Regions from separate parts of the Ruegeria sp. HKCCA4633 genome, predicted to be linked through region 2. Evidence: riboswitches for the same ligand, from Rfam matches in the RefSeq annotation. Region 2 holds a riboswitch; each other region holds the start of a gene.
The links. Region 2 has a riboswitch for cobalamin ahead of GOV85_RS09300 (DUF4198 domain-containing protein). Riboswitches for the same ligand answer to the same signal wherever they lie in the genome.
Positions count from the first base shown of each region.

Region 1: linked by a shared signal. The riboswitch ahead of GOV85_RS08530 (DUF1636 domain-containing protein) and the one ahead of GOV85_RS09300 (DUF4198 domain-containing protein) in region 2 are both predicted to bind cobalamin.
Region 3: linked by a shared signal. The riboswitch ahead of GOV85_RS16550 (hypothetical protein) and the one ahead of GOV85_RS09300 (DUF4198 domain-containing protein) in region 2 are both predicted to bind cobalamin.
Region 4: linked by a shared signal. The riboswitch ahead of GOV85_RS09805 (DUF1636 domain-containing protein) and the one ahead of GOV85_RS09300 (DUF4198 domain-containing protein) in region 2 are both predicted to bind cobalamin.

Region 1 covers NZ_WQGJ01000002.1:419,581-427,258, forward strand. The annotation lists gene GOV85_RS08500 (YbcC family protein) at 1-240, opposite strand, end outside; gene GOV85_RS08505 (proton-conducting transporter membrane subunit) at 255-1,805, opposite strand; gene GOV85_RS08510 (LysR family transcriptional regulator) at 1,921-2,811, shown strand; gene GOV85_RS08515 (iron ABC transporter permease) at 2,814-3,824, opposite strand; gene GOV85_RS08520 (ABC transporter substrate-binding protein) at 3,826-4,776, opposite strand; gene GOV85_RS08525 (ABC transporter ATP-binding protein) at 4,789-5,565, opposite strand; gene GOV85_RS08530 (DUF1636 domain-containing protein) at 5,562-5,918, opposite strand; cobalamin riboswitch at 6,157-6,355, opposite strand; gene GOV85_RS08535 (D-lyxose/D-mannose family sugar isomerase) at 6,455-7,120, opposite strand; gene GOV85_RS08540 (carbohydrate kinase) at 7,136-7,678, opposite strand, start outside.
Region 2 covers NZ_WQGJ01000002.1:607,269-614,946, reverse strand. The annotation lists gene GOV85_RS09320 (energy-coupling factor ABC transporter ATP-binding protein) at 1-429, opposite strand, end outside; gene cbiQ (cobalt ECF transporter T component CbiQ) at 426-1,208, opposite strand; gene GOV85_RS09310 (cobalt ABC transporter permease) at 1,208-1,789, opposite strand; gene cbiM (cobalt transporter CbiM) at 1,786-2,397, opposite strand; gene GOV85_RS09300 (DUF4198 domain-containing protein) at 2,403-3,188, opposite strand; cobalamin riboswitch at 3,317-3,520, opposite strand; gene GOV85_RS09295 (LacI family DNA-binding transcriptional regulator) at 3,781-4,941, shown strand; gene GOV85_RS09290 (ABC transporter substrate-binding protein) at 4,938-6,293, shown strand; gene GOV85_RS09285 (carbohydrate ABC transporter permease) at 6,351-7,583, shown strand; gene GOV85_RS09280 (carbohydrate ABC transporter permease) at 7,583-7,678, shown strand, end outside.
Region 3 covers NZ_WQGJ01000007.1:48,018-55,695, forward strand. The annotation lists gene GOV85_RS16530 (bifunctional 2',3'-cyclic-nucleotide 2'-phosphodiesterase/3'-nucleotidase) at 1-1,357, shown strand, start outside; RNA gene ffs (signal recognition particle sRNA small type) at 1,397-1,495, shown strand; gene rsgA (ribosome small subunit-dependent GTPase A) at 1,654-2,682, shown strand; gene GOV85_RS16545 (hypothetical protein) at 2,719-3,576, opposite strand; cobalamin riboswitch at 3,709-3,931, shown strand; gene GOV85_RS16550 (hypothetical protein) at 4,022-4,429, shown strand; gene GOV85_RS16555 (protein-tyrosine phosphatase family protein) at 4,432-4,932, opposite strand; gene GOV85_RS16560 (DNA polymerase III subunit gamma/tau) at 5,105-6,868, shown strand; gene GOV85_RS16565 (TauD/TfdA family dioxygenase) at 6,956-7,678, shown strand, end outside.
Region 4 covers NZ_WQGJ01000003.1:84,106-91,783, forward strand. The annotation lists gene GOV85_RS09795 (SLC13 family permease) at 1-771, shown strand, start outside; partial or broken gene GOV85_RS09800 (NAD(P)-dependent oxidoreductase) at 852-1,829, opposite strand; cobalamin riboswitch at 1,955-2,172, shown strand; gene GOV85_RS09805 (DUF1636 domain-containing protein) at 2,266-2,640, shown strand; gene cobW (cobalamin biosynthesis protein CobW) at 2,642-3,697, shown strand; gene cobN (cobaltochelatase subunit CobN) at 3,701-6,994, shown strand; gene GOV85_RS09820 (cobalamin biosynthesis protein CobG) at 6,991-7,678, shown strand, end outside.

The DNA of each region.
Region 1 (7,678 bases), 190 kb from region 2:
CATCTCACCCGAGTTCAACTTCTCGGCCATAATGCGCCTGTCAGGGGTGATGCGCACACCGGCAACACGGCCAAGACGTGCGGCCGTTACAGCGAGGGTATCCCCTGTCTGACCCAAAAAGGGGTTCACAGCGACATTCGCAGACAGCGGAAACAGAGGAGGGATCTGACGCACAGCGTCATTAGCAATCGCGACTAGTTCCAAAAGCGGAGCAGGATAGCTTTCGTGTTTCATATACATATCTGATCCCCTTTTCACACAGTCCGGCGCGTGGACCACCCGTCCAGCAGCCGATCAAAGATTGCGTTGGCATAAAGTCCATTGGACAAATGCACCCGCATTCCCGCCGCCGCCGGATGCGAGGCCCAGAGCGGGAAGGTCGATTGGGCCAGCGCCACGGCGCCAAAACTGATGAGCGCAAGAACGATCAAAGCCCATTCCAGCGGTCCTGCAGCAGGCGTAGGCGGCAGGGTGCCCGCCGTTAGATTCTGCGCAGCGATTTGCAGAACGAAGTAGCTGACCGATGTTGCACCCGCATAGATGACAGTGCGCCGGGTCAGCGCACCGGGCGCTGCATCCGCAAAGCCTTGCGCCAGCAGGTAGGCGACGCCAAAGATCAGGATCACACCCAAGGCAATGGCCTGAACAGATTTCCCGTCGATTCCGAACACCGAAGCCACCGCACCATAGATCAGAATGCCGGTTGCAAAGGCCAGCAATACATTGCGGGCACTTGGTACTGCCACCGGCCCCGGACGGCGAATGGCGGCCACGTTGCGCACAGCTTCACCCGCGCTCAGGAAGGCGTGGGCCTTGTAGAGCGAATGCGCCACAATGTGCAGCAGCGCCAGCGGGAACAGGGCAAGACCGCACTGCATGATCATGAACGCCATCTGGGCAATTGTTGACCACGCCAGGGATGTCTTGACCGCGGGCTGCGTCAGCATGACCAAGCCTCCGAACAGCGCGGTGAAACCGCCCAGCATGACCAACAAGGCCATAATTCCAGGAGCCACCAGCATCACATCCGCAAAGCGGATCAATAGAAACCCGCCCGCATTGATCACGCCCGCATGCAACAGGGCCGAGACCGGGGTTGGTGCTTCCATCACCTCGGTCAGCCACCCATGGACCGGGAACTGGGCCGAAGCCAGTACGGCCGCCAGTGCGATGAACAGGGCGGCGACAATTGTGGTTACTGTCGGCTGTGCTTCTGACAGGATCGTAGCGATGTCGGTGGTGCCGTAGCCGATGATCAGCAAGGCAACGGCCAGACCAAGCGCAACTTCGCTGATTCGCGCCACAACAGCCTTTTTGCGCGCTGCGCGTTGTGCCGTGGTACGTTCGGGGTAGAACAGCAGCAGTTGATGCAGTGCCAGGCTTGTTGCAATCCAGGCGACCAGCAGTTGGACGATGTTGCCGGACATCACCAACAAAAGAACGGCGGCCAGCGCGACAGACATCCAACCGCTAAAGGCACCCTGCCTTGGTTCTCCGTCCATGTATGTTGCAGAGTACCGCAATACGATCCAGCCAATGAAACTGACCAGAATCAACATTGTGGCGCTTACAGCATCCAACCGGACCGAAAGGCCCACTCCCCAAAAGCCGATCATCGTCGAGGTCCCGGACCCTTTTGCAATTAGCAGCATGACCGCCAAGGCAGACACGCCAAATGCCGCCAGGGCCGCCCATTCTGCGACTTTCGGCAAATTGCCCGGACGCATCCCCGGATGTCGGCTGCAGTAATATGCAGATCCCAACAAGATCATTGGACTTAGGAGGGGTAGAAGCAGGTAACTCATGCGTGTGTCCCTTGACGTTCGATACTGACTCGACTTGTTCCGTTCGACATATTTCGCAGTGCAACATAAGAAAAATACATTGTTTGATGTGTTTCGTTCATATAAATAGAACGATATGCCGCTCAACTATCATCACCTGCGCTACTTCTGGGCCGTCGCTCATGACGGGAACTTGACCCGCACGGCGCAGCGTTTGAATCTTTCTCAATCGGCCTTGTCGGTGCAGATAAAAGAACTGGAAGACCGGCTTGGTCATCCGCTGTTTGAACGCCGGGGCCGCAAGCTGCATCTCACCGAAGCCGGACATATCGCTCTGGACCACGCCGATGCGATTTTTGCGACAGGTCAGGAACTTGTGGCAACCTTGCAGGACGCGGGGAATACGCGGCAAGCTCTTAGGGTTGGGGCACAGTCCACCCTTTCTCGCAACTTTCAGATTCGTTTTTTGCGGCCCATTTTGGCGCGCGCAGACGTCGAGGTTATTTTAAGGTCCGGTAGCCCAAGCGAGTTGCTGGAGGGGCTCGAAACGCTGAATTTCGACCTGGTCTTGATGAACCACGAACCCGCAAGCGACAGTTTGACCAGCTTTGTCACTCATCATTTGGCCGAACAACCGGTGAGCATCGTCGGAACCCCCGATCGTCTGAAACCGACACGTTCAATACGGGATCTATTGGAAGAACAACCCTTCATCCTGCCCACAACGAACAACAGTGTCCGCACGGCTTTTGATGCCATGGCCAGCCGCATGTCGGTGCGCCCTCAGGTGGCAGCCGAGGTGGACGACATGGCGATGATGCGGCTGCTTGCACGGGAGGATATCGGGCTGGCTCTGGTGGCTCCGATCGTTGTTCAGGATGAGTTGATTTCGGGTCGTCTGGTCGAGGCGCAAGAGCACCCGAAAATCAAGGAAAACTTCCACGCGATCACGTTCAAACGCCGGTTCCCGAACCCTTTGGTGCAAGAGCTCTTGTCGCATGGATCGGACACGCAGGACGGTGTCTGAGGTCAGTCACCACGCGCGGATTTGAACAGGTACAGGAAAACAAAAAGAGACCCGATAGACGTTGTCACGATACCCACGGGCAGTTCCTGTGGGGCCAAGAGCAGGCGGGACAGAATATCCGACAGCGTCAGCAGAATCGCCCCTACGATGGCCGAGGTAATCAGCAGGTTTCGGTGCAGCGTACCAGCAATGCCGCGCGCAATATGAGGCACCATCAGCCCAACAAATCCGATGACACCAGCCACGGACACAAAACTGGCCGTAGCCAACGCAGCCACAAAGAACATTCGGAATCGAAGACCCTGGACGGGAATTCCCAGTGACGACGCAGTGAAATCTCCGGTCAAAAGGGCATCCAGCCAGCGACTGCGATAAAGCGCGTAGCTTAGGATCAGGGCAAGCCCGGTCAGGACCAGTGGAAAGGTCTGCCATCGGGCAAGACCCAATCCGCCCAGCATCCAGAAGATAACCGAATGCGCCGCACGACTGTCGCCGGAAAAAATCAAATAATTTGTAATCGCGGAAAACAGGAAAGACACAGCCAAACCGGCCAGGATCAGCTTTTCCGGCGCACTTGTGCGCAAACCCTGAACCAGAGCCAGAACAATGCCAGAGGCTATTAGCCCCCCGCAAAACGCCGCCAAAGGCAGGGTCCAGACCCCCAGCACATCGCCAGTGACCGTTATGACAAGAACGGCCCCAGCCGCCGCCCCCGAGGACAGGCCAAAAAGGAACGGATCGGCCAGATCGTTGCGCGTGGTTGTTTGCAAAACCACGCCAACTACGCCCAGCCCTGCGCCGATCACAGCGGCGAACAAGGCTCGGGGGAGGCGAAGGTCGAAAACGATCCGATGCACCGGGGACATTTCACCTTCTGTCAGGCCGGTCCCCAAGCCAATGGCGGTAAAGACCTCGGCCATTGGGATCGAGGTTGTGCCATAGATCGTAGACAGCAGCAAAAGGGCGGTCAGAATGACCGCCCCCAGCAAGATCGATCGGCCCAAATGGACCATGTCAGTTGGTCTCCGGATGCATCGCATTGGCCATCTTTTCAATGGCTTCAATATTTGCCGGTCCGGGTGTCAATTCCTCGTAACGCAGGCCGATCCAGCGCGCGTTCTTGACTGCATCGGTTTGTGACATGACAGGATGATCTTTCAGAAACTGGAAGGTATCTTCTGCACCATTTCCTGTTTGATAGTCCAGTAGCACCAGGAATTCCGGGTTTGCGGCTGCCACGGTTTCCCAAGAGGTGCGACCCCAGCTGGTATCCATGTCATGTGTGACGTTTACACCCCCCGCAGCGGCAATCATGGCGTCCGGGATGGCGAATTTACCTGCGGTAAAAGGCGCATCTGCCGGCCCGTCCAGCAGGAAAACACGAGGTTTATCCAGATCGGCGGTTTTTGCCTCAAGGGCATCCAACTGGACTTTCCAGCCCAAGACAAGGTCTTCCGCCTTAGCCTCGACACCCATCACCTGGCCCAAACGCAGGACGTCGTCAAACAGCAGATCCATGCTGGCTTCGGGGCGGTCTTTGTTCAGGTGCACGCAGCTTTCGGTCAAGACCATGGTCTTGATGCCAAAGGGTTCCAGCGTGTCTGGGGTCACTTCGCCACCTGGCTGCATTCCGTAATACCAACCAGCGAAAAACATATCGGGTTCGACAGAGACAAGGTTTTCAACTGTAGGATATTTCGGAGCCAACTCGGGGATGTCGCCGCGCTGTGCATCAAAATCCGGGCTGGTCTTGTACCAGCCTGTGATGCCGGTCAGGCCGACGATCTTGTCTTGCAGACCCAAAGCAAACGCCATGTCAGTCATGTTCATGTCGTGAACAACGAGCCGTTCTGGCGTTGTTTCAAAAACCAGTGGCTCGCCGCAATTGTCCACTGTAATGGCATCCGCGGCTGCGCCGCTTGCCAGGCCAGTGAACACAGCCACAGGCCAGAGTTTCTGCATCATTGTAAGCTCCTGTTATGATGACAGTTTACGTTTTCGAATATCCAGAGCAGGGATCATGCGGCCCTCATGCTGGAAACACAGATAATCCACTCCAAACGTGTCGCGGACACGATCCGTTGTCAGAACATCGTTGACAGGGCCAAACCCTGTCAGACGTGTTGATTTCATTAACGCCACATGAGTGGCAAATTCCGGGATCATGACCAGATCGTGGACGATCATGACAACCGTCACGCCCAATTCAGCGACCAAAGACAACATGTGCCCCTTGGCATCCGGGTCTAGGTGATTGGTCGGCTCGTCCAGAAACAACAGAGACGGGTTTTGAGCCAGCGCACGTGCGATATGCGCCCGTTGCCTCTCACCCCCCGATAGCTGACCCATAGGTTTGCGGGAAAGGTGCATTAAACCCGTTGTTTCCAAAACCCGGTCAAGATCTTCCCTGTGCTCAGACGCGGACTTGTCAGCCTTGATCGGAATTTGGCCAAGTGCAACATAGTCGTGCAATCGCAACCGACTATCCGGCATTTCCTGTTGGCCAACCACAGCGATCGTCCGCGCGCGTTCATGGGCCGACAAGGTGCGCAGGCTTTGACCTTTTATCTGCACATCACCCAGCGCAATACGTTCGATTCCGCAAAGCAGCTTGAGCAGCGTAGTCTTCCCAGCCCCATTCGGTCCCGCAATCGCCAGAATTGATCCTTCTTCCAAGCCAAAGGACACATCCTGAAGCAGCACATCACCGTTCAAGGCATAATATTCTAGGTTTTCGACAGCCAGGAAACTCATGACGGCCTCTGCGATGGCAAGGCAGGCATGCGCGACAAGGTTTTGGTGAACAGTGTTAGCGGGCGGTCAGTTGCGTTTGTCCAACCATCGGAACTGAGCTGATATTGCCCGGCGAATTCCACCACTGCATCCAGATCCTGTTCCGAAACGATGTCACCAAACAAATACTGCGCCTTGCCCGGTGCCTGAAAACCGACGGTGGTTGGCCGGTCGCAGCCCGCCATGCACGCGACCTCCCGGATTGCAAACCCTTCGGGCAGTTTTCGCGCCAATGCGCCACTCACTTGATCGGTGGACATCGCGCCTGTGCATGTCGTGCATACAAGTAGGAAATGATCTGCAGTTTTCGTCATTGTGCGCACCGGTTACCGCTGATCAAACTACAATACAATGTTATAACATTACTATTTTGAGAATCGCGATCTTTTCGCGAGGCCACAGCACAATAGGTATTGGGGTTGAGGATAAAGCTATCAGTCACCTGTTGCATTGTCCGCTCTGCTTGAAACCAAGCGCGGACAGAAGGTGCCAAAAATGGAAACACGCGAAAACCGTGCCATCAAAGCCTCCTTCCAGGACGCCCCGCCCCGGGTTGGTTAAACATCGGATGGCAGGTCTCCTGACTTGCGGGTCAAAGCTTGGCCCACCTTCCCAACCCTTTCGGGGTCAGTGGCGCAGTGGCGTCGCTCTCCGCTTACAGTTGCGGGGGCAGTCACGGACTTGGCGCAATACAGCGCCGCACCGTATTCCCATTTTCATCCCTTTCGGAACCATCCAACTCAGCTAGGCTGGCGGTGCTGGACTTGTCAAGAAGGAGAAGCAGTCGAGCCGATCCAAAACATCTGGGCGCGGCTCACATTCACGTTGGCCGGTTCTAGCCTGGTTGATATCAATAGTCGGAAACCAACAAGAAGTCCGGCGCAGCGTCTTCTTCGATCTGTGAAAACCGAAGGATGGAATCTTCGAAGACATTATCCGTACGGTCATCATTCACAGTCGAAACCTCTCCAATAAGGCAATCGCCGTGTTCTGCCCAGAATGCGTGCCAGACACCCGGCATAAGGGTCACGCTTTGCCCCGGTTTCAGCCGCAAATGCTCACCTGGTTGCAACGTAACAGGGCAGGCATCGCTGGGTACCGTCACTGGCGTGTTCCGGTCGATGCCCCCGTCAGGGTCAGATGCGTAAATCTCCAGCACCAGATCACCCCCGCCGCGATTGATGATGTCCTCGGCCTTTACGATGTGACGATGCATCGGAGACAGTTGTTTATCTTTCGAGATCAGCAATTTTTCCGCATACAACATCCCGCGACCTGATTTCAGATCATTCACCTCACCATTGCGCAGAGTGAAGAGGAACAGGCCGAGTTCGTCAAACCGACCCTGAGCGTAATCGGTGATGTCCCAGCCCAGCCCCCGACTGCGGATCGTTTCAGCTACAGGACTTCGCATCTGATCGGGCGACCAATCGGCAAAAGGTGGTAACACGGCTCCAAAGGATTGTATGAAAGCCTGCGCTTCGGACTTGATGCGGTTAATTTCGGATCGTTTCATTGGTTTTTCCAAGAATTAAAGCTCATGCGCCCAGGGCGGCTCGGCCCCGGCACGGGATACGGTTACAGCGGCGACTTCGGCTCCCAGTTCCATGGCCGCGCGCAACGCTTCTGGGGTCAGGTTTCGCACGCCTTGTTTGGTCAGTTTCTCAGCACGGCTGAGTGCGGTGAGCACACCAGCATTGAACGTATCGCCGGCACCGATCGTGTCTACGACCTGCACCTGTTTCACCGGCACCGAAACCTTTGATCCATCTGCCAGATACCCATGTGCGCCATCACCGCCCCGGGTCACTATCAGGGCCGTTGGCCCGGCCCGCAACAACAACGCGGCTTTCGCCGACTCGGGCTCGGTACCGGGAATGATCCAGTCCAGATCCTCGTCGGAAACTTTGACGATATCGGATTGCGCGATCATGTGGTTCAGGCGTGTTCGAAACCGGGCCTGATCCTCGATGAAGCCCGGACGGATGTTCGGATCCAGCATCACCGCACGTTCGCCACCATGACGCTTCAACAATGACGCGTAGGCATCCGCGCAGGGCTCACACGCCACACT
Region 2 (7,678 bases):
TTCGCCCCCCGACAATTTATGTGTTATGCGATCACGCAAGTGCATCAAGTCTAGATCAGAGAGAACTCTGTCGACGATGGCGAGAGCGTCGTCCTTGTTGCGCCCTAGATTGAGAGGCCCAAACGCGATGTCTTCTGCCACAGTGGGGCAAAACAGCTGATCGTCAGGGTCTTGAAACACCAGTCCGATCTCGCGGCGAACCTCGTGAAAATCGGCCTCGGTGCGCCGATCTTTTCCAAGGGCGATCACACTACCCGAGGTTGGCTTTTGCAAACCAAGCGCAATTCCAAACAGGGTGGATTTCCCTGCTCCGTTAGGTCCTGCAATCGACAGGCGTTGCCCTGGTTCAAGCGTAAGCGAGGCGCCGTCCAGTACGGGTGCTTGACCGGGATAGGCGAAATGAATGTCTTCCAGCTTGAGGATCGTCATGCGAAATCCAGACAAAGAAGCCCAATGCACACTATGCATAGAGTCGCCGCAAACACGTAGTCGCGCAGGGTCAGGTTAAATTCCTGCAGCAAGAGAAGCCGTCCAGAGAACCCTCGGCATTTCATCGCTGCTAAGATTCGCTCGGACCGTTCGATGGCGCGGACCAACATCATGCCAACCAGATAGCCAAAGCTGCGATACGTGTGCCAATTAGTGCCCGGTCGAAACCCACGGACCTTCATCGCCGCGCGCAGGCGCATATATTCCTCGCGTAAAACTTCGATGTAGCGAATGGTAAACATCAGAAGGTGGACGAGTGCTTCGGGACAGCGCAGTTTATGCAACGCGTGGCCAAGCGTAACCGGTTCCATCGTTCCAACCAGAACCATCAGGGACAATATGACGGCGTTAGCTGTCAGCGCAATCTCAGTGGCTTTCCAAAGGCCTTGCCAACTGGCCGGAAACCCAAACAAGTTGAACATCGCATCCCCGGGCGTGGTAAATGGCAAAAGTACCAACATGAAGATGATAAAGCTGTCCATCATCGCCATACGTTTGAGCGTTCGGCGAATGGGCAGGCGAGACATCAGCAGCACTCCGATAGAAACAGCCAATGCCGCAATCAGCCCTGGAATGGTGCTGAGCGAGACCGTGACAATGGAAAAAACACTCGCCACCACGATCCGCATCCGAGGATCCAAGCCTTGGATCACCCAAAAGGATGCACCCGTACCAGTCTCGGCCAATGTCTTGGCCTGGGGTTCCAGGGCGTGGGCCATCAGGAGGTCATCTTCTTGCGTGCGGCGATGTAAAAGCCGATTCCGAACAAACCAATGATGTAACCGATGCCACCCAGGATCGTTTGCAGATCATTGTGTTCACGATAGGAGGCAATCTCGCGTCGCAGCGGGCGGGTTTCGTCTCGGACCGCCTGAGCAATTGCGGCGCGTTCTTCGTTCGTCAATGATGCGACAGTCACCTGCGTCCCACCTTCCTTAGGGGCAATCATTGCGGCAGTTTCGACCACGTCAGCTTCAACACCCATTATCGCCGCGACATCGGCAGCAGGCATGGTGACTTCTGCCACATGCCCCGCGCCCAAGTCTGCTTTGAACGTGTGTTCTACCGGGTTGGTCGGGGTGTAAAGGAAGAAACCATCTGTATCGGTCAGTGTTCGTCCCAACTCAGCACCATCGGGCCCGTACACGATGACTTTTTGGTTTTGCGCCATATCGCCGTTTGAAAAGCCCAATTCGCCTTCGATTGCATCGCCTGCAGGAAAGACCCCTGCGATAACTTTGTGGGCCAGCGCAGGAAGCGGCATCAGTGACAACGCAATAACAACGAGCAGTTGCCTCATGCCGATGCGCCTTTATAAAAGAGTTCTGGTTTAACCTGACGAGCCAGTAAAATGGCGAACCCGGTCAGAACCGCTTCGACGGCCATGACAGGGACGTGAGCAAATAACACAAGCTTCGCAGCCGGCAGGAATTCGTCGCCCGACAGCGCCAGCGATACTGCGACAAAAGCCGTCGTAGCTGCGATTGAGAAAGCGCCGCCTATGCCGCCCCAAACTGCTCCTTGAACAGGCGTGCCCTTGGCGATCAGACGACCGAAGATTATCCATGTAAGCACCGCCGGAAGGGCGATGTTGACTGTGTTGATCCCAAGCACTGTCAGTCCTCCAAAGCCGAAGAACACAGCCTGAAGCAGCAAGCCAACAAAAAGCGCCGGAAAGGCCGCCCAGCCGAGCAAAAGCCCGGCCAGACCGTTCAGGATCAAATGCACAGAGGACGGGCCGATCGGAACATGGATCAGTGAGGCGACAAAAAAGCTGGCTGACAACACCCCGGCAGTGGGAATGCGATCCAGGTCCAGCGATTTCAGCCCCATGGCGATCCCGCCTGCTGCCGCGATTACGCCGCCAATCACAACAGGGTTCGAAAGGGCTCCGTCCACAATATGCATATGGGTTACTCCAGATCCCAGGCGCGGATCCAGATCACAGCGTCCTGACTTAGTTCTTTGCCTTCATGTTCAGTCTTCGGGCCCGAACCCAACGCTGCGAAACCCCAGTAGCCTGCTTTTGGCACGCCAAAGGTGAAATAGCCGTTTTCGTCCGAAATTGCGACCAGTGCGCCGCCTGGCAGTGGGGAAGCAGTTGCGTTTTTTGCGCCGTTTCCGGCCAAGTCGGGTTCCGCGGCCATGTATTCGATTTCAATCTCTACGCCAGCCACTGGGTTGCCCTCGCTCAATACACGTCCCGTGAAGGTCGAGCCAGCGATGATGTTATAGGGCTTGTTCAGCGGCAGTATTTCGGTAGCCAAACCTTGCGGCTGGTCCCAGTCGGTGGGCAGCTCGTTTCGGTTCAGATATGCCTTGGTGACCTGCTGGATATAGATATCCTCAGATTCCTCGTAATAAGGCGCAGGTACCGTTACCACGACGTAATCGCCAGAACGTTTCACTGGAACCGAGCCCAAAAAGGCCTTGGCCGTGTTCTCGGGGCCTTCGAACGTGGTTTCTTCCAACGTACCCAACAAATCGGTCTTTTCGCCGTTGTGGATCACATAAAATTCTTCTGGCTTTTCCAGGGTCATCACGTGCCCGGCTTCAAACGGATGCCAGAAGACCAACTTGACCGGAACGTCACCAGGACGATCAATCATGGTATCTTCGGTGTATTCCAGCAGGAAATGAGCCTGAGCCATCGCAGGCAATGCAATGGCAGCTGTTGCCGCCAACAAAAAGTGTTTCACAAACAAGTCCTTCTCACGTCGCGCCTTCCCCGGCACGCATTGGTTTTTGACATTGGGGAATGCGAAACCATTTGCTCAAATAGGCAAACAGTTTCGGCGCACACCCCGTCGCCGACGATCAACGCCCATTCCGAGGGCGCATGTTCGGCAGGTCTCCTGACTTGCGGGTCAAAACGCTTGGCTGGCCTTCCCGGGCATATCCCAGTGGCACGATCAGCCGCGCTCGCCGCTTACAGTTGCGGGGGCAGTTGCAGAATTGGCGAAGAAAAAGCCGCACTGCATTCCCTATTGCCTCCGGGTGAGTCCCCGGAACCGAACATGGCGCGTTGATGGCAGAAAAACTTGTACACGGTCAACTCTCGTTTGCGGCATCGCTTAGGGCAATACCGAATTTCAATAAGGTGTTTCTGCCGTGTAGTTGCGGCTCGGTGCATAGAGGTGATCAGTGTCACTGTCTGACAATCAGTGCGGTGACCTCAGATTTGATGCCGAAGCATAAGTATCCCGGCTTGTGAAACCAGAAATTTACAATACGCACAAAAATTGGACTTTTCCATTGCCGAAACCGGTTTCGGAAACGCAAAATGATGGAATGACAGCGAATCTCAACACGCGACAGCGACAAATCCGATCCCGGCGCGCCTCGGCGACTGGACGGGTGAAGCTTGATGAACTGGCCGATCAACTCGGCCTTTCGAAAAGCACGGTGTCGCGGGCATTGAATGGGTATTCCGACATCTCAGAATCAACGCGAAAGCGGGTTGAGGTGACGGCGCGCAAGATGGGGTATCGCCCGCTCAGCCACGCTCAGGCCATCCGAACGGGGCGCGTGCGTGCCATTGCAATGGTCATCAACAGTGAAGAACCGGATCGGCACAATCCGTTTTTCCAAGACTTTCTGGCAGGGGCTTGTGAAGCTGCCAGTGCGTCTGACTGGACGATGACAATTTCGACCGCGAAGTCGAAACAGGACATGCTGAACATGCTGGGCCGTTTGGTTGAAGAACGTAAGGCCGACGGATTTATACTGCCGCGAGCCGAAGTCGATGATGCGCGCGTTGGATACCTGAAGGACTTGCAGGTGCCGTTCATCCTTTATGGGCGGACTGGCTATGGTCAGGTCGGGTTTCAGGACGATACGTCGTGGTTTGATATTTCCGGCGAAACAGCCATGAGCGACGCGGTCGAACGTCTGGCCCGTTTTGGTCACAGCCGTATCGGGTTTGTCGGCAGTGATCCAAAGTTCAACTACAGCCACCTGCGTCGGGATGGCTATGTCGACGGGCTTAGGGACGCAGGATTGCCAGTTGATCCCGAATTGATACGCGAAGGGGCCCGCACCCGCGAAGAAGGGGCCGCTGAAGCGCGCGCTTTATTGCGTCTTCCTGTCCCGCCGACCGCGATTGTATTTGCGACAGACCAAGCGGCACTGGGAAGCTACTCTGTCTGCGCAGAATTTGGCCTTGAGATCGGGCGCGATGTCTCGGTTCTTGGATATGACGGGGTCCCGGAATGCCAATACGCCAGCCCCGGGCTAACGACGTTCAGCGTCGACTCTAAACGGGCAGGTGAACGCCTTGCTACGATGCTGATACGTCAGACCCGAGGAGAAGAACCCGCAACTTTGCGCGAACTCAGTCAGGCGGTGCTGATTGAACGCGACTCTGACGGACCGCCGCTGCTGACCTCGAACGAGTTGGCGAAAAAAATCAAACGATCCATGGAAGACAATCGGGGAGGAAACCGACCATGAAACTTACACCAAAAGCAGCCAAGCTGATGCTCGGCTCTTCGTTGGCAATGGCGCTGACGGCAATGTCGGTACAGGCGGACACGATCCGTTTCTGGACGACCGAAGAGCAGCCCGAGCGTCTGGCGAAACAACAGGAAATGGCCGACCAGTTCAAGGCGCAGACCGGCACGACCGTTGAGGTGATCCCTGTCACAGAAACAGATTTGGGCACCCGCGCGACAGCAGCTTTTGCCGCAGGTGACTTGCCAGATGTGGTCTACCACCCGTTGCAGTACGCCCTGCCGTGGGCCGAAGCTGGCATTCTGGACACCGAAGCTGCGACCGAAGTGATCGAAGAACTGGGCGCTGATACTTTCGCTCCGGGTGCTTTGGGCATGGCTGCGTTCAATGGTGAAACCGCCTCGGTTCCGGTGGATGGCTGGACGCAAATGGTTGTGTACCGGAAGGACCTTTTTGAAGAGGCCGGTCTGGAAGCGCCCGACAGTTTTGCAGATATTCAGGCCGCACTTGAGGCGCTGCACAACCCGCCAGAAATGTATGGCTTTGTCTCGGCCACAAAAGTTGACGAGAACTTCATGAGCCAGGTGCTGGAGCATGTATTCCTGGCAAACGGCGTCAGCCCGGTTGGCCCCGATGGCTTCCAGCCGCTTGATGAGGCCAAGACCACCGAGGTTTTGGATTTCTACAAGGCCATTTCCAAAGCCTCGCCTCCGGGTGAACTTTTCTGGAAGCAATCGCGTGAGCTGTATTTCGACGGTAAAGCCGCGATGATCATCTGGTCGCCTTTCATTCTTGATGAACTGGCCGGTCTGCGGGACAGCGCCCCTCCGACCATCAACGACGACCCGACATCGCGCGATCTGGCCAGCAAGACCGGTATCGTGACCAAATTGTCGGGCCCGTCGAACCCCGATGGCGCGGCCTGGGGCGACGTGCGGTACTTCGGTATCACCAATGATGCGGACACCGACGCGGCCATGGAATTCGTAAGGTTTGCCATGGATGACGGCTATACCCAGACGCTTGCCATTGCGCCTGAGGGTAAGTTCCCCGTGCGCCGTGGTAATGCAGACAATCCGACTGCATTCTCTGAAGCCTGGGCGGAACTGCCTGTCGGTGTCGACCGTAAGGCCCCTCTGGGCGAGTTGTATGAACAGGCGATGATCGATGAGATCGTCGGTGGTCTGGACGTGGCGCAGCGTTGGGGCGTAGCCGAGGGTCAATTGGCGCTGGCGTCGAAAATGATCAACTCTCAGGCCATCAATCGTGTTGTACGTCAGTACATTGATGACGAGATCGACGCAGCCGCAGCGGTTGCAGCCATGAACGAAGAACTGGCGAAGGTTCAGTAATCAAGTGGCATCTGCAGCGGCGTGCGCGCCGCTGCACTTAACCCTTCGAGGTACCCCATGACTTCGGCCACCCCACCGACCGGAACCGGGGCGTTAGCCAAACGCGAGGCGCGTCTGGCCTGGACGCTGCTGGCTCCGACCGTGATCAGCGTATCGCTTGTGGTGATCTTGCCTTTGCTGGCAATCTTCTGGATCAGCTTCAAGCCATTTACCCTGTCCGATCTCCGCCCACCCGCACCGGTTGTGCGTGAAAGCCTGCGCGGATCGGGCGACGATCTGCGGATTGAATACCGTCTGCGCAACTCCAGTCAGGAGATCGCAATCGACGGCGTCACCCTTAGTGACGTTCTGCCCGACGGTGTCGTTGCGGGGGACGTTGCCGCCCCCTGCGTTTTGGACGGGCAGGACCTGTTTTGTGACTTCGGCACTCTGGAAGGGGGCCAGCGTGAGCGTATCCGCATTCCTGTTGCCGTCGACGGCGATCCCGATGCCTTTGAAGACGTGGTCGAAGCGTCAGAACCGCGTTTGACTGGTAGTGGACCGAACGTTCTGACCAACTTTGAATTCAGCCTCGAAAACTATGCTCGCGTCTTTGACGGAGCTGAGTTCTGGGGCGTGCTTTGGGTAACGTTGTTTTACACGGTGTTCGGGACCATTGGCGCCTTGGTTATGGGCCTGTTTGCAGCGCTTTTGCTGAACAAGAGCTTCAAAGGGCAGGGGGTCATCCGGGGCCTTTACTTGTTTCCCTATGTCGCTCCTGTCATTGCGGTGGCCTTTACCTGGGTCACGCTGTTTGATCCGTTTTCGGGTTCAGCCAATGCGCTCTTGATCCAGATGGGTCTGACCAGTGCGCCGATCAACTTTTTCGGCGAACGCCCTCTGGCACTGATCATGGTCACGGTGTTCGAAATCTGGCGCTATTTCCCGCTGTCTTTCCTGTTCATTCTGGCGCGGATGCAATCCATTGATAGCAGCATGTATGAAGCCGCTGATATGGATGGAGCGTCGCCCTTCCAGAAGTTCTGGTTGCTGAGCATCCCGCAATTGTTGGGCATCCTGTCGGTACTGTTCCTTCTGCGCTTTATCTGGACGTTCAACAAGTTCGACGACATTTTCCTGCTGACCGGTGGTAATGCGGGTACCCGCACACTGACTGTGAATGTCTATGAGCAGGCGTTTGCGATCTCAAACATCGGGGCAGGCGCGGCGGTGGCCGTGGTCATCCTGCTGTGCCTGATCGCCTTCAGCTTTGTCTTCTTCCGCTTCATCAGCCGTGAGGAGGGTTTGTGATGCGCAAAGGTTTCATCACTGGCCCGGTTCTGGGCGCACTCTGGTTGGTCATCATTTCAACCACCGTTTCCGTCACCATGTCCTTCGCCACGGGC
Region 3 (7,678 bases), on a different contig from region 2:
CCCCCAGACCGTCCGCTGGGAAGAACATCACCTGAACGGAGAGGTAACAGCCAGCGGTATCTTCTCAACCGCGCGCGACCTGACTGGGCTTCTGCGCAATCAAGGGTGTGATCTGATAGTGATGTTGGCCCATTCAGGCCTGGGTCCGGCGGATGCTTCTGAAGGCATGGAAAACGCCGTCATCCCCCTGGCAGCTATAGATGGAATCGACGCAATTGTCGCCGGGCACACTCACTTGACCTTTCCAGGCGGCGGCCACGGCGACGCCTCGTATCTCGATCAGGAAAAAGGGTTGATACATGAAACACCGGTTGTCATGGCCGGTTCCGCGGGGTCGTATCTTGGCGTAATCGATCTGGTTGTTACACCTCGGCCAGATGCCGGGTTCAGCGTTACGGATTGCCACGTTGAACTGCACCCTGTCTGTGAAAATGGCGCTGAGGTCGATGAAGACGATGACTTGGTGCGCCTTGTTGCCAATGCCCATCGTCAAACCCGTCGCGCAGTGGCCAAACCTGTGGCGCACGTGGCTGACACCATGCACAGCTATTTCAGCTTCTGCGCACCAGATCGCGGGCTGGCCCTGGTTGCCGCGGCACAGGCTGCAGCTCTGCGTCCTTTCCTGCATGGATCCGCCCCGGGCGAATTACCGCTTTTGTCAGTCGTGGCTCCCGGTAAAAGCGGCGGCCGCGCAGGCCCCAGGCACTTTACGGATGTTCCGGCAGGAGAAATATGCCTGCGCCATTTTGCGGATCTGTATCCGTTTCCCAACGAATTGCGTGCCATCCAGATCAGCGGCGCAGATGTGCTGGACTGGCTTGAAATGTCGGCAAGCATGTTCAACCAGCTTGCCTGTGATGTCGAAACGGATCTGATCAACCCCAAACGCGCCGGGTACAATTTCGACGTCATCTTTGGCCTGACCTATAAAATTGATCCGTCGCAACCAGCGCGCTTCAACGCCGAGGGGCGCATGATCGATCCTGCTAACAGACGGATTCGCGACCTGAAATACGCAGGCCAGCCGGTTCTTCCTGAACAGAGATTAGTGCTGGCCAGCAACAATTACCGCGTCAGCGGTGGTGGGCATTTCCCCGCCGCTTCCACGGCCCAACGCATCAATCTGCCGTCGCTGGACATCAAGGATTTGGTGCGGGATTACCTGTCCGATCGCCTTCCGCCTGATCCAATCGCGCAGCAACCTTATCCTTTTGTGCTGGCACCCCAAACAGGTACACAATCCGTGCTTCGAACCGGTCCGGGTGCGTTAAAACACATTAACGAATTGCGCCCGTTCAAAGCCAGACTGCTGGAATCAGATTCCAATGGGTTCGAACGTATTCGCCTGACATTCTGACGGGTTGTCTTTTGCCCACACCTTCCCTATATCCAGACTCGAGAGGTTGGCGCGGGCGAGCGCCTCGCCAACCTGGTCAGGTCCGGAAGGAAGCAGCCACAACGAGCCCCGCTTGGGTCGATGTCCAACCTCTCACTTCATGAACCTTAGCCACAGGAGGGCTTTATGATTGTAACAAAAACCCTTCGGGCAGCGCGGTTCTGATCTCACACTACTTGCTGACTGCCTGAACACATGACCCGGGGATGCGCGATCGCCATCCGTTGGGATTGCTGTTTCTGACAACAGGCAGACCAATGAATTCTTCACTTTCGGACCTTGGATGGTCCTCTCACTTTGCCGCGCAACACGCGGCTCATCCTTCGTGCACGCCTTTTCGCATCGCTTCCGTTCATAGGGACCGCCTGATCGGGCTGAATCCGCAGGGCGAATCTCCATTGCTGACCCTTGATCAATCGACCGGCAGCTATGCCGTCGGAGACTGGGTTCTCACGGACGACGACAATCGCGTGCAACATCTACTCGACCGGCGCAGCCTGTTGCACCGGCGCGCCGCCGGTACAGGCGCTGCGACGCAACTGATCGCTGCCAATGTCGATGTGCTGTTCATCGTCAGTTCGTGCAACGCTGATTTCAACCTGCCCCGGCTAGAGCGTTATCTGGCACTTGCACATCAGGCAGGATGTTACCCGGTTGTTGTCCTGACAAAGGCTGACCAATCGGATGACCCCAATCGTTTCTCGGAACAGGTGCAGGCTCTGGACCCGTTTCTGACAGTTCTGGCGATCAACGCGCTAGACCTAACGGAATTGGAAAAGGTCTTATCCTGGTGCCCCAAAGGCCAGACCGGAGCACTGGTTGGGTCGTCAGGCGTTGGCAAGACGACATTGTCCAACGGCTTGACCGATCAGGATTTGGCGACGTCAGGTATTCGCGAGAACGACGCTCGCGGTCGGCACACAACCACGGCGCGCGCGTTACACCGGATGCGCAACGGCGGCTGGCTGATTGATACGCCTGGAATGCGCGCATTGCGTCTGCTTGAAGCTCAGGACGGTATCGACGAGGTGTTCTCGGACCTCGCCGTACTTGGCCTGAACTGCCGTTTTTCAGATTGTCAGCACGAATCCGAACCAGGCTGTGCTGTACAGCGGGCGATCAAACAAGGCGTGCTTGACCCTGCCCGCTTGGATCGATGGCGAAAGCTTCGGCGCGAAGATCAGCGCAACTCGGAAACCGTCGCCCAATCCCGGGCACGGGACAAAGCGTTCGGTAAGATGGTGCGGGGTGTCATGAAGGATCGAAAACTGCATAAAGGGCGTTAAGCGAAAAATACTCGGTAATTCAAAAGTCGAGCCTGATCACGCGATCAGGCTCGGCCAAACTGCCGCATTACGCCGAGCAAAAGCTCCGATATGGCCAATCTCTGACAATCCGAAGTCATCAGACCTAAGCAGGTGCCGCTTAGCCTCGGCGCCATAAAGGTCGGCAAGCCGCCAGACAGCTTCGGGCGGGACCATCTGGTCGTCCTCGAAAGTGAACAAATCCACGGGTCTACCGGAGCCGTCCCAACGCGCCTCAGGAAGGTTTTGTCCGATTTCAGGTACATAATTCAAAGGAGCCGTGCACCATTCGCGCCATTGCCAGTAGACCGAGCCCGGCAAGTCCGCACCAAACCCGATCGCATTTCCCGGCAGATAGCCAAGTGCTTTGACCAGTACCGGTGCGTGTCCATACCAGAAAACACCGGCCAATCCACGGTAAGGCCATGGGTGATCACTGAGGGTTACGAGCCCCGAACACACGCAAATCATCCGATCGATTTGGTCGATGTCGGGCTGAACAGGCCCCAGCATCGCACCAACGGAATGACCAATGGTCCATTGCTGCGCATCAGGATAACGCCTGCGCATTTCCGCCCGCGCCGCTGGCATGTCGATCAAAGCCCAATCCGCCATTGTTGCACGCGCATCCTTCATACGGCCGGTCAGAGAATGCCCGAAATCCCGGTAGTCATAGGTCAGACACGCCATACCCCGCTCGGCCGCTAGCCACTGTGCGAAGTGGCGATAATAGTCGCGCGGCACACCCGTTGCACTATTCAGCACAACCACGGTTTCAGGCTCTGACAGCGGTCGGTACAACCGTGCTGCAAGGGTCGTGGACCCGGATGGGAAAAGGAAATCTTCAGCCAACACCGTCTGCTCTGCGTCCAACATGATCCCTGACCCTGCACTGAAAAACTGAATTGCTTGGCTTCAATATTTTAAACACTAAAGAGGAACGTTCCCCCCATCCAGCATGACCACACGTCGGGGTAAAAGATCAGCTTGACTCGGAACCGGATCAGACGCTAGCGATTGTGTGATGGTTCCTGTCCCCCACAAGGGGTCGGGATGAAAAGGGAACACGGTGCGGTTCAGTCTGGTCATCCGGGCGCAAACCAAATCCGCGACTGCCCCCGCAACTGTAAGCGGTGAGCGATGCCAAAACACCACTGGCCCCTAGGGCTGGGAAGGTCGGCAAAGCCATGACCCGCAAGTCAGGAGACCTGCCATCGGAACTGAAACCGAAACTCGGGCGGGGTGTCCGGGCAGGTCCTGACAGCACGTTGCCGTCCCACCTGACCCAACTCTCCTGCCCACCACGCGCGGAGGGCGCAGGATGATCTGGAAGACGAAGACGCATGAATACAGTGCAACGGTGTGTCAGCGGACGGGCAAAACCTGCCCTGCCCTGGCGCGGCTGGCACGCTCAATTTCCGAGGCGATGAAGCAGGCCACAGCCGCCACAAGCGACGGGTTCGAGTTTGAAGGTGGCAGTGAATTGTCACATTGCACGCAAGGATGCCACGCAACTTTCCGAGCGCAATCAGACAGAATTCGCATCTTTTGCGATACACAGCCTGAAGCAGAGCCGCAGGACCTGAACGCTTACGCCGATCTGATCTTTGGAAACACGTTCAGCGCCTTGCCATCCGGCATCATTACAGACCCACCCTGCGCGATGATCGAGGTTGCAAAGCTGCGGCCTCGCAAACCCGTGCACGCGCCTGAACAGATTTCGGCCTAAGACTATACGACTTGAGCCTGAAAATTCTGTGCTGCCCAGGCCAATTGGGCGTCTGTTTCCACGGCACAAGGACGCAGCGCCCGCAAACGCTCCAGGGCTTTGTCTGGCTGTTCGCCGCATTCGACCATCAGCCGCAGAACAACCATTCCCGACCTGCCGCAGCCGCCCCGACAATGCACCAGTACCCGCCCTCCACCCGTCAAAGCATGCCGGGCGGCCGCGCTGATCGAGGGCCACGCCTCTTCAACTGCAGGCGTAGGGGCGCCAAAGTCTTCGATCGGCAGATGCACCCACCGGCTGGCGCGGCTTTGGATATCGCTGCCGAATTCCTGCGCCCCGTTTTGGAGCATCTCGACGTCCGTTGTCATTGAAACAACCAGCCCCGGCTTCCATGCGGCAATCGTATCCAGATCCCTTTCATAATCCCCGCCCCGTCCGGGCATCGATGTCAGGGCAAGTGTACCCCCCGCGACTTGCAGGGCATAGATAACCAGTTGCGACATAAACCAGTGTCCTCCACCAAGAACTCTTAACGAAAATGCACCATAAATTTTGTTGGACCAGCTTAGTGCGAATCCGGTCAGAATCTAAATCAAAAATCATCGCGCCTCGCAGTGGACGCGGAAGGCAGCGACCACTACGCTGAGCCGAAGCACCGAATCCGACCGAGAAAACATGACCGACACGCCCAGCCCCGCCTATCAGGTTCTCGCCCGCAAATATCGCCCGGAAACCTTTGCCGATCTGGTGGGTCAGGATGCCATGGTGCGCACCCTGAAAAACGCGTTCGAAGCGGACCGGATTGCGCAGGCTTTCATCATGACCGGCATTCGCGGCACCGGAAAAACCACCACCGCACGGATCATCGCCAAGGGTATGAACTGTATCGGGCCCGACGGTAATGGCGGCCCGACGACCGAACCTTGCGGCCAATGCGAACACTGCGTGGCGATCATGGAAGGCCGCCACGTCGATGTGATGGAGATGGACGCCGCCAGCCGAACTGGCGTGAACGATATTCGCGAGATTATCGACAGTGTCCGCTATCGCGCCGCCAGCGCGCGTTACAAGATATACATCATCGATGAGGTCCACATGCTTTCGACCAGCGCTTTCAACGCGCTGCTCAAGACGCTTGAGGAACCGCCCGAGCATGTGAAGTTCATCTTTGCAACCACTGAAATCCGCAAGGTGCCGGTCACAGTTCTGTCCCGCTGCCAGCGCTTTGACCTGCGCCGGATCGAACCCGAGGATATGATCGGCCTTCTGCAAAAGATCGCGTCAGCGGAAGGCGCTGAGATCGCAGAAGATGCGCTGGCGCTGATCACGCGCTCCGCGGAAGGGTCTGCAAGGGATGCAACCTCGCTGCTGGACCAGGCGATATCGCACGGGGCGGGTGAAACCACTGCCGAACAGGTTCGCGCAATGCTGGGCCTTGCGGACCGTGGCCGCGTTCTGGACCTCATGGACATGATCCTGCGGGGCGACGCCGCAGGCGCACTGACAGAACTCAGCGGCCAATACGCAGAAGGTGCTGACCCATTGGCTGTCTTGCGCGATCTGGCTGAGATCACACATTGGGTGTCCGTCGTGAAGATCACGCCAGACGCCGCCGAAGACCCAACCGTTTCTCCGGACGAACGGAGCCGTGGCCAACACATGGCAGAGGCCCTGCCGATGCGCGTTCTGACCCGGATGTGGCAGATGTTGCTGAAAGCGCTCGAAGAAGTCTCGGCCGCGCCCAATGCCATGATGGCCGCTGAGATGGCCGTTATCCGCCTGACCCATGTTGCTGATCTGCCCAGCCCTGAAGAACTGGTCAAACGGCTGCAGGACGCCCCGCCGCCTCCGGCAGGTGGACCTAGCGGCGGCACCTTGATGTCTCGGCAGGGTGCAACACCCGCGCAGGCCAGCGCCACCCCCGCATCCACATACGCCTCGGCCCCACGTGGTTCAAGCGGCGCGCCGGTTGCCGCATTGGCACAGGATGCTCAGACGGCCCTGGCCCGGTACCCGACCTTTGAGCACGTGGTCGAACTGATCCGCGCCAACCGCGACGTGAAGCTTCTGGTTGAAGTGGAAAACGGCGTGCGACTTGTGTCTTATCAGCCCGGTCGGATCGAGTTCACCCCAGCCACGAATGCACCGACAGACCTTGCGCCCCGGCTGGGCTCTGCCCTGCAACGCTGGACCGGAAACCGGTGGGCTGTCTCGATCGTCTCGAACGGGGATACGCCGACAATTGCCGAAGTGCGAGATGAGGCCGAGCTGGCCTTGAAGGCCGAAGCTGAAAAGCATCCTCTGGTTCAGGCGGTGCTGGCGCAATTCCCCAAGGCAAAGATCACAAAGATCGAGACGCCGGAACAACGCGCCGCCCAGGTCGAGACCGAAGCGCTTCCTGAAGTTGAAGATGAGTGGGACCCGTTCGAAGAAGACTGACCCGAAAGCGCTCGATCCCGTGTCGCAAACGAAGCAGATCGACCCTTCAAACAGGTACACCCTTCCATGATGCCAGGGAGGGATTTCATGCGAACATCACCACTGCACCCACGTTTCGGATTGGTCGTTCACGACCTAGATTTGCGCGACGTTACCAAACAGCGTTACTTTCCGGAAATCCGGCGCGCATTCGAAACCCGCTCTGTGCTTTTGTTTCCGGCCCAATCGATATCTGATGCGGACCACATTCGCCTTGCCGAACTTTTTGGGCCATTGGAAAACCGTGAAGCCATGGCAGCGGGTCGCGATGTTGAGTTTCAGCTTCCCGAACTGACAAACAAAACCAAGGATGGGCTGCGTGCGAAAGACGATCTGCGTCTGTTGGATTTGCAGGCCAACATGTTGTGGCACACAGACAGCACGTTCCTGCCGACGCCGGCGCTGATCAATATTCTGACGGCAAAAGTCGTCCCGCCATCCGGCGGCGAAACCGAGATCGCATCGACCCGCGCCGCTTGGGCGCATATGCCAGATCGTCTGAAATCCGTTCTTAGGGACGCCATCATCTGGCACCGGTTGTCGCATTCCCGTTCAAAAATTTCAGCCGACCTCGCTGCGCTGCCAAAAATGACGCGATGGCCAGATCGCCCATGGCGCGCGATTTGGCCGAACCCGGTAACCGGAGAAGAAGCCCTGTTCATCGCCTCGCACGCCTTTGCCATCGAAGGCATGGGGCATGAACAAAGTCAGTCCCTACTGGACGAAGCCATCGCGTTTTGCACGCAGCCCGAATACGTCTATTCGCACCAT
Region 4 (7,678 bases), on a different contig from region 2:
ATTCACCGAGGGGAAGAAACGCTCAGCCACGTTGAGACTGAAGATCACGAATCCACTCAGATAGGGCTTGAAAAGTTCCATGCCGGGGACATGCTTGTTGCGCATACCCGTTGGGACAACCTTATGCGGATCACGCGCGATCCCGATTTCGTTGTGGTGACAACCGATTTTCCACAGGATGAACTGAGGCCGCAGAAGGTCGGGTGGGCCCTTGCCTTTTTTGCCATTTCATTGTCCCTAATCCTGTTCACGGACGTGCGCCTTTCGCTGTGTCTTCTGACCGGGGCAGCCGGAATGATGTTGACCCGCGTGCTTAGCGTGGATGAGGCCTATCGTGCCGTTGGATGGAACACCGTCTTCCTGCTCGCCTGCCTCATACCTTTGGGACAGGCCGTGCAGAACACCGGCACAGCTGCATGGATCGCACAGCAAATCATGGTCATTCTTGACGGCTGGCCACTTTGGTCGCTTCAAGCAGGCATTGCCGTTCTGGCAACAGCGTTTTCATTGGTCATGTCGAACGTTGGCGCCACCGTTCTGCTCGTACCACTGGCCGTATCAATTGCCGTGGCTGCAGGAGGCAACCCAGCAGTCTTTGCACTCACAGTCGCCATATCAACCTCGAACAGCTTCATCATCCCGACCCATCAGGTCAACGCACTGATCATGGGTCCGGCCGGATACAAGGTCATGGATTTCGTACGCTCGGGCGGCATTATGACTGCTTTGTTCCTGATCGTTTCGTTGGTGATGATCAACGTCCTGTACTAGCGTAGCAATCGGGGCCGGATTTATGGGCTGACCAACCCCGACTGCCAATGACACCTCACTGGAAAGCCCAGGCTGGACCTTTACGCCGGACCTCGCCCTTGCGGAACAACCTCGTACCCTGGCTCTTCCGGTTCATCATCTTCCATCTCCGGCGGGAAACCGGGGGCTGTGATGTCCAGGCCTGTCGCCTCTTCCAGTCGTTTGATGATATTCGGCGACAGCTCGCGATCCCCATACCGGGCAATGCCATCTTCAAAAATCTTGATCATGACCGGGTTCATTTCCAGAGGCACCCCGGCGCGGTCAGCGACCTCTTGAAACAGACCAATGTCCTTTTTCACCAAGTCCATAGTGAAAGAAATATCGCGCGATCCGTTCAGGATGACCTGACTTTCCGTTTCATGCACAAAGGACGTACCGGACGAGATTTTTATCGCCTCGTATGTTGTGTTCAGATCCATCCCGGCAGCCTTTGCCGTGACCAGCGCTTCGGCGCAGGTGATCAGGTTGGCCGTGGCCAGATAGTTGGTCATCACCTTCAAAACCGAGGCAGAGCCCAATTCACCAGTGTGCAAAACACGCCGCCCCATGGTGGTCAGAAACGGCAGAATTCGCTCAAAAGTCGCACGATCACATCCCGCGAAGATCGAGATATTGCCGGTGGCCGCCCGGTGGCACCCGCCCGAAACCGGGCAGTCCACTGCCGCGCCTCCGCGTTCGATCACCTCGGCCCCCAAACGCTTGACTTCGGCCTCATCGGTTGTCGACATCTCCATCCAGATTTTGCCGGGGCCCACTTCGGGCAGCATCTCTTGCATGACCGCATCTGATGCCGCAGGCGATGGCAAGCAGGTGATGACGGCATCGCAATCGCGCATCAACTGTGCCGGACCTTCGGCTGCCTTTGCGCCAAGGGCGACGAACTCGCCCACCAGATCCGCGTTCAGATCATGCACTATCAGATCAATCCCGTTTCGCAGCAAGGAACCCGAAAGCTTGCCGCCAACGTTTCCCAACCCGATGAATCCTACTTTCATATGTCGCCTCTCCCTGCTGGCTTGTACCCGTCATGCGATCACGGATTTATCTGACCATTCATGCCGCCCAACGACAACCACAGGTCGCTTTTCACACCCACACCCTGATGTTACGCGCAACGCGCTTGACAAGCGGGCCAGCGGTGCCGCATGACCCATTCGTTGGTGTCGGCAAGAGCCGATGAAAAGGGAATGCGTCAACGGATCTTCCGCCAAACGCAGCCGCCCCCGCGACCGTGACCGGAGAGGGTGCCCAATGCCACTGGCCAAGGCCGGGAAGGCGGGACATCCGACAGAGGACCCTGACGTACCGGGCCTCTGACATCCGCAAGCCGGGAGACCTGCCAGCACCCGAAGTTGAAACCGGGCGGGGTGTTCCGGTATCGGGTCCATGTTGCAACACGTGGCCCGCTTGAAACCCCGTCCCCCGCGAAGAGGATTTGGGGGGATGAGAGACATGACTGAGACCACACCGGTCGAACTGCTGGTCTGCACGACCTGCCGCCGCGGGCTGCCCATCGAAGACGATGCGCAACGCCCCGGCACTTTGCTGCACCAGGCATTGGAACAAGCCGAACTGCCTGAAGGCATCACCCTGAAACCTGTCGAATGCCTTTCGAACTGCGATCAGGGCTGTTCTATCGTGCTGCGTGGTGGTCCCGATCGCTGGACCTTCGTTTACGAGAACCTGAACGAATTAGACCATGTCGATGTAATCGTCGACGGCGCAACCAAGTATCTGGCCACCGAAGATGGCCTGGTGAAATGGCGCGAGCGCCCTGAACATTTCCGCAAAAACTGCGCCTCGCGCATTCCCCCGATTGGAGCCTGACATGTCGAATCTCGAAAAACTTCCCGTCACCGTGATCACCGGCTTTCTGGGCTCGGGAAAAACAACGCTGGTCAAACACCTGATGCAGAACCCTCAGGGCAAACGTCTGGCCGTCGTCGTCAACGAGTTTGGCGATGTGGGCGTGGATGGCGATATCCTGAAATCCTGCGCCATCCCGGATTGCCCTGCGGAAAACATCATGGAGTTGGCAAACGGTTGCATCTGCTGCACCGTCGCGGATGACTTCATCCCGACCATCGAGGCGCTGATGGCGCTGGAACCGCGCCCCGAGCATATCCTGATCGAAACCTCTGGCCTCGCCCTGCCAAAACCGTTGTTGAAGGCGTTCGACTGGCCGGATATCCGCTCAAAGATCACTGTCGATGGCGTGATCGCTCTGGCCGATGCCGAGGCCGTCGCCGCCGGTCGCTTTGCCCCGAATGTCGAAGCTGTCGATGCCCAGCGCCTCGCCGACGACTCGATCGATCACGAAACGCCGCTGTCCGAAGTGTTCGAAGATCAGATCTCGTGCGCCGACATTATCCTTCTGACCAAGCCTGATCTTGCAGGGCCCGAAGGTGTGGCCAAGGCCAAAGAAGTGATCGCCGCCGAAGCCCCTCGCCACCTGCCTGTTGTCGAAGTCGCCGAGGGCGTTGTGGATGTCCGCGTTGTACTGGGTCTGGAAGCCGCAGCCGAGGACGACATGGATGCGCGTCCGTCGCACCACGACGGTCACCACGATCACGAGCATGACGATTTCGAAAGCACCATCGTCGAGTTGCCGGAACAAACCGATCCAGCTGATCTGGTCGCCAAGATCGAACGTCTGGCGACCGAGCTGAACATCCTGCGGGTCAAAGGTTATGCGGCAGTACAGGGCAAACCCATGCGCCTGCTGGTTCAGGCTGTGGGCGCACGCGTCCGTCACCAATATGACCGCCCATGGGGACCAGAGGAAGAGCGCCGTTCGCGTCTGGTTGTTATCGCCGAGCATGACGACATCAAAGAGGCCGAAATCCACGCGATCCTCGCGGGCGTCACCGAGGCTGCCGAGTAAACCATGCACGTCGTCTTCCGCGAAAGCCACGGGCTCGAGGAAACCGAGACCCCAACCGATCTGGGCCAAAGCCCGGCGGATCTGGTTGTTTTGTCCTTCTCGGACAGCGACCTCGGCGCTTTCGCGGCGGGCTGGCATCGTGGCGGCGGAACCGAGGGGCGAATGCCGACGCTTCGATTGGCCAATTTGACCGCGCTCAAACACCCTCTGTCCGTCGACACCTATGTCGAGCAGACGTTGGACGGCGCCAAGGGCATTCTGATCCGCCTGATTGGCGGCGTGCCTTACTGGTCCTACGGCTTGCAACAGGTTCTGGCGCTGGCGCATGCTAAGGGCATCGCGCTTGCCGTTCTGCCCGCGGACGGGCGAGAGGATACGCGGCTGGATGACTACTCTACCCTGCCCGTTTCAACGCTGCGCCGTTTGGCCCATCTGTGTGACACCGGTGGTGAGGTCGCAGCGCAAGCCGCATTGGCCCAGATGGCCTTGGCAGCAGGGCTTTATGCCGGGCCGGTGATGGGCGCAAAGACCCTGCCTGAATGCGGCGCATGGTGCCCGGATCGCGGTGTAATCCCAACGGATACCGCGTTCGAAGGCGACGCAAAACGTATCGTCGTCACGTTTTACCGCGCATATCTGACGTCGGCCGACACTGCCCCAGTCGCAGCTCTGATCCGCAGTTTGCGTGCGCGCGGATTTGCGGCAGTGGGCCTGTTCGCACCTTCGCTCAAAGCGCCAACTGCTGCCGATTGGTTGCGCGAGACGCTTGGGGCGTTGACCCCCGCTGCCATCATCAACGCAACGTCCTTTTCGGGCAAAGGCGCGTCGGGCACGTCTCCGCTGGATGCCGCCAATGTGCCGGTGTTTCAGGTCGCTCTGGCCACCTCGCGCCGCAAAGCCTGGGCTGAGGCGGAACGCGGTCTCTCGCCTGCCGACCTTGCCATGCATGTTGTCTTGCCTGAGGTAGACGGACGAATTTCGGCGGGCATCGCCTCGTTCAAAGAACCGGGCAAACGCGATCCTCATCTGGAATACTCCCGCTTTGCCCATCGGGCCGAGGCCGAACGGATCGAAGCCATTATCGACCGGGTATCAGGCTGGCTGCGCCTGAACGACAAACCAAAGACGGATCAGATCCCGGCGCTTGTGCTGTCGACCTACCCCGGGAAAGACTGGCAGATGGCCCATGCGGTGGGTCTGGACGCGCTGGCATCCGCCGAGGCGATGCTGTCCGATCTCCAGAACGAAGGTTATGACACCGCGCCAGCAGAACCGATTGCCGAGACTCTTTTGGACGCTCGGATTTCATGGCCGCTGGACGAGTACTTGCAAGCGCTGACCTATCTGCCCGAGCAATTGCGAACCGACCTTCGAACGGTTTGGGGCAAATGCGAAGACGATCCGGCCTTTGCAGATGGCGCGTTTCACTTTACAGCTCTACGCCGGGGCCAAGCTCTGGTCGCGCTGCAACCCGAACGCGGAACACCGGAACTGCGCGATGACGATTATCACGACCTTTCGCGCACGCCCCGTCACAGCTATGTCGCCTTTTATTTGTGGCTGCGCAAAGGTCTTGGTGCGGACGCGCTGATCCATATTGGTGCGCATGGCACATTGGAATGGTTGCCCGGGAAGTCCGTTGCACTGTCTGCTGATTGCTGGCCCGAAGCGCTGATCCGCGACCTGCCAGTGATCTACCCCTTTATCGTCAATGACCCCGGCGAAGCCGCGCAGGCCAAGCGTCGGATCGGGGCCGTCACGCTGGGCCATATCCCACCGCCGATGAAGGAAAGCGGGACGCCGGACCGGATGGTGCGGTTGGAGTCGCTGCTGGATGAGTTCTCGAACGCAGACGGGTTAGACCCCAAGCGCCGCGACCGTTTGCAAGAAGATATTCGGGACGAAGCGCAGGCCATCGGGCTGGAAAACGATCTTGGGCTCGATCAAGCCACCTGCACAGCCGAGGCGATCACCCGGATCGACCGTTTTGTCTGTGACATCAAGGAAAGCCAATTCGGCGACGGGCTACATATCTTTGGCCGCGTGCCCGAAGTGACAGGCAATCTCGACCCAACGGCTTCGGCCCATGCCGAACGAAGTGCTCTGATCGACGCGCTCGGGGGCAAAAGGATCGAGGCTGGCCCATCCGGCTCTCCCTATCGTGGGCGGTCGGACGTGCTGCCGACAGGGCGGAACCTTTATACAACCGACCCACGCTCGGTCCCAACCCGCGCAGCATATGCGCAGGGCGTCAAACTGGCTGAAGAGCTTGTGCGCCGTCATCTGCAAGAAGAAGGCGATTACCCCAAAGGGCTGATTGTTGACCTGTGGGGCTCAGCCACCATGCGTACTGCGGGCGAAGAATTCGCCATGGCGCTGCATCTTCTGGGTGTAAAGCCTGTTTGGGACAAAGGTTCAGAGCGTGTATCTGGCATCGAGGTGCTTCCGATCACGGATCTCAGTCGCCCGCGACTGGACGTGACGTTGCGCGTGTCGGGCCTGTTCCGTGATGTGTTCCCGACCCTTTCGGCGCTGTACGGTCAGGCCGTTCGTGCGCTGTCTGCGCGCGACGAAGCGCCGGACTGGAACCCCTATGCAGGCTTGGCCCCTACGGCCCGCGTCTACGGCCCGGCGCCCGGCAGTTATGGCGTCAACATGACCCAATTGTCCGAAGTCTACACCGACGAAGCGCGCGTCCAGGCGGGCGAGGCTTGGCTGGAAGCCAGTTCTTTCGCGCTGGAAGGCGAACACATCGCACAGGACAAAGACGGTATCACCCAGCGCGTGGCCAATGCTGACAGCTTTGTTCACCTGCAGGATCTGACCGAAACCGATCTGCTGCTGGCCAATGACTACGCTACGCATGAGGCCGGATTTGCGGCAGCCAAGAAAATCACCGGTGGTAGCGTGCAGCTTTACCATCTGGACAACACAAACCCCGAAATCCCCCGCGCCCGAACCCTGCCGGAAGAGATCAGCCGTGTCGTTCACGCTCGCGCCGCAAATCCCAACTGGATCGCAGGGATGCAACGGCATGGCTTCAGGGGCGCAGCTGAAATCGCGGCGACGCTGGATCACATGGCATCCTTCGCCCATCTGTCCGGGACGGTCGCACCACATCTGTTCGATCTTTACCACGATGCCACTTTGGGCAACGAAGAAGTGGACACCTTCCTGCAAGAGGCCAATCCCCTGGCCCATCAAGCAATGCAGGACCGGTTCCGCGCGTTGCTTGAGGCCGGGCTTTGGAACACCCGTCGAAACTCGATCCGGGCGGATCTGGAGGGCCTGACATGAGCGCTCCTATCGTGCAGGGTTGGTGCCCCGGTGCCCATCGTCCAATGATGTCTGGTGACGGATTGGTCGTGCGGGTCCGGCCCCGGCTTGCACGACTGACAGCGGATCAGGCGCTGGGTCTGTGCGACCTTGCAGATCGGTTTGGCAACGGGTCGATCGACTTGACCAACCGTGCCAATCTTCAATTGCGGGGCGTGGAGGACTATGACCATCAGCCGCTGCTTAAGGAGCTTGCAGCGCTGAACCTTCTGGATGCGGAACCCGGCATCGAGGTGCGACGCAATATTCTGGTCACACCGCTGTATCAGGCTGGTGATTTGACTGCGCGCCTCACCCAGGAACTGATCGACCGGTTGGCAGAGTTGCCTGCCCTGCCCGCCAAGTTCGGCTTTGCCATCGACACCGGACCCGCGCGGCTTTTGAACGCGGATTCAGCGGATATTCGTCTGGAAACGGGCGTTGACGGCCTGATCCTGCGCGCCGATGGCTGCGAAACTGGGCGACCTGTGACCGAGGCCGACGCCATTGATCATATGATCGCGTTAGCCATGTGGTTTTCAAAGATATACACTTCCGAAACTCGCCGCATGGCGCGGGTCATCGACGCGTTGCCGCAGGAATGGCAAGGACATGCGCCGGGCCCCGTCGGCTCAAAACTGCAACCTGGCCCATGTGATCTGGGCG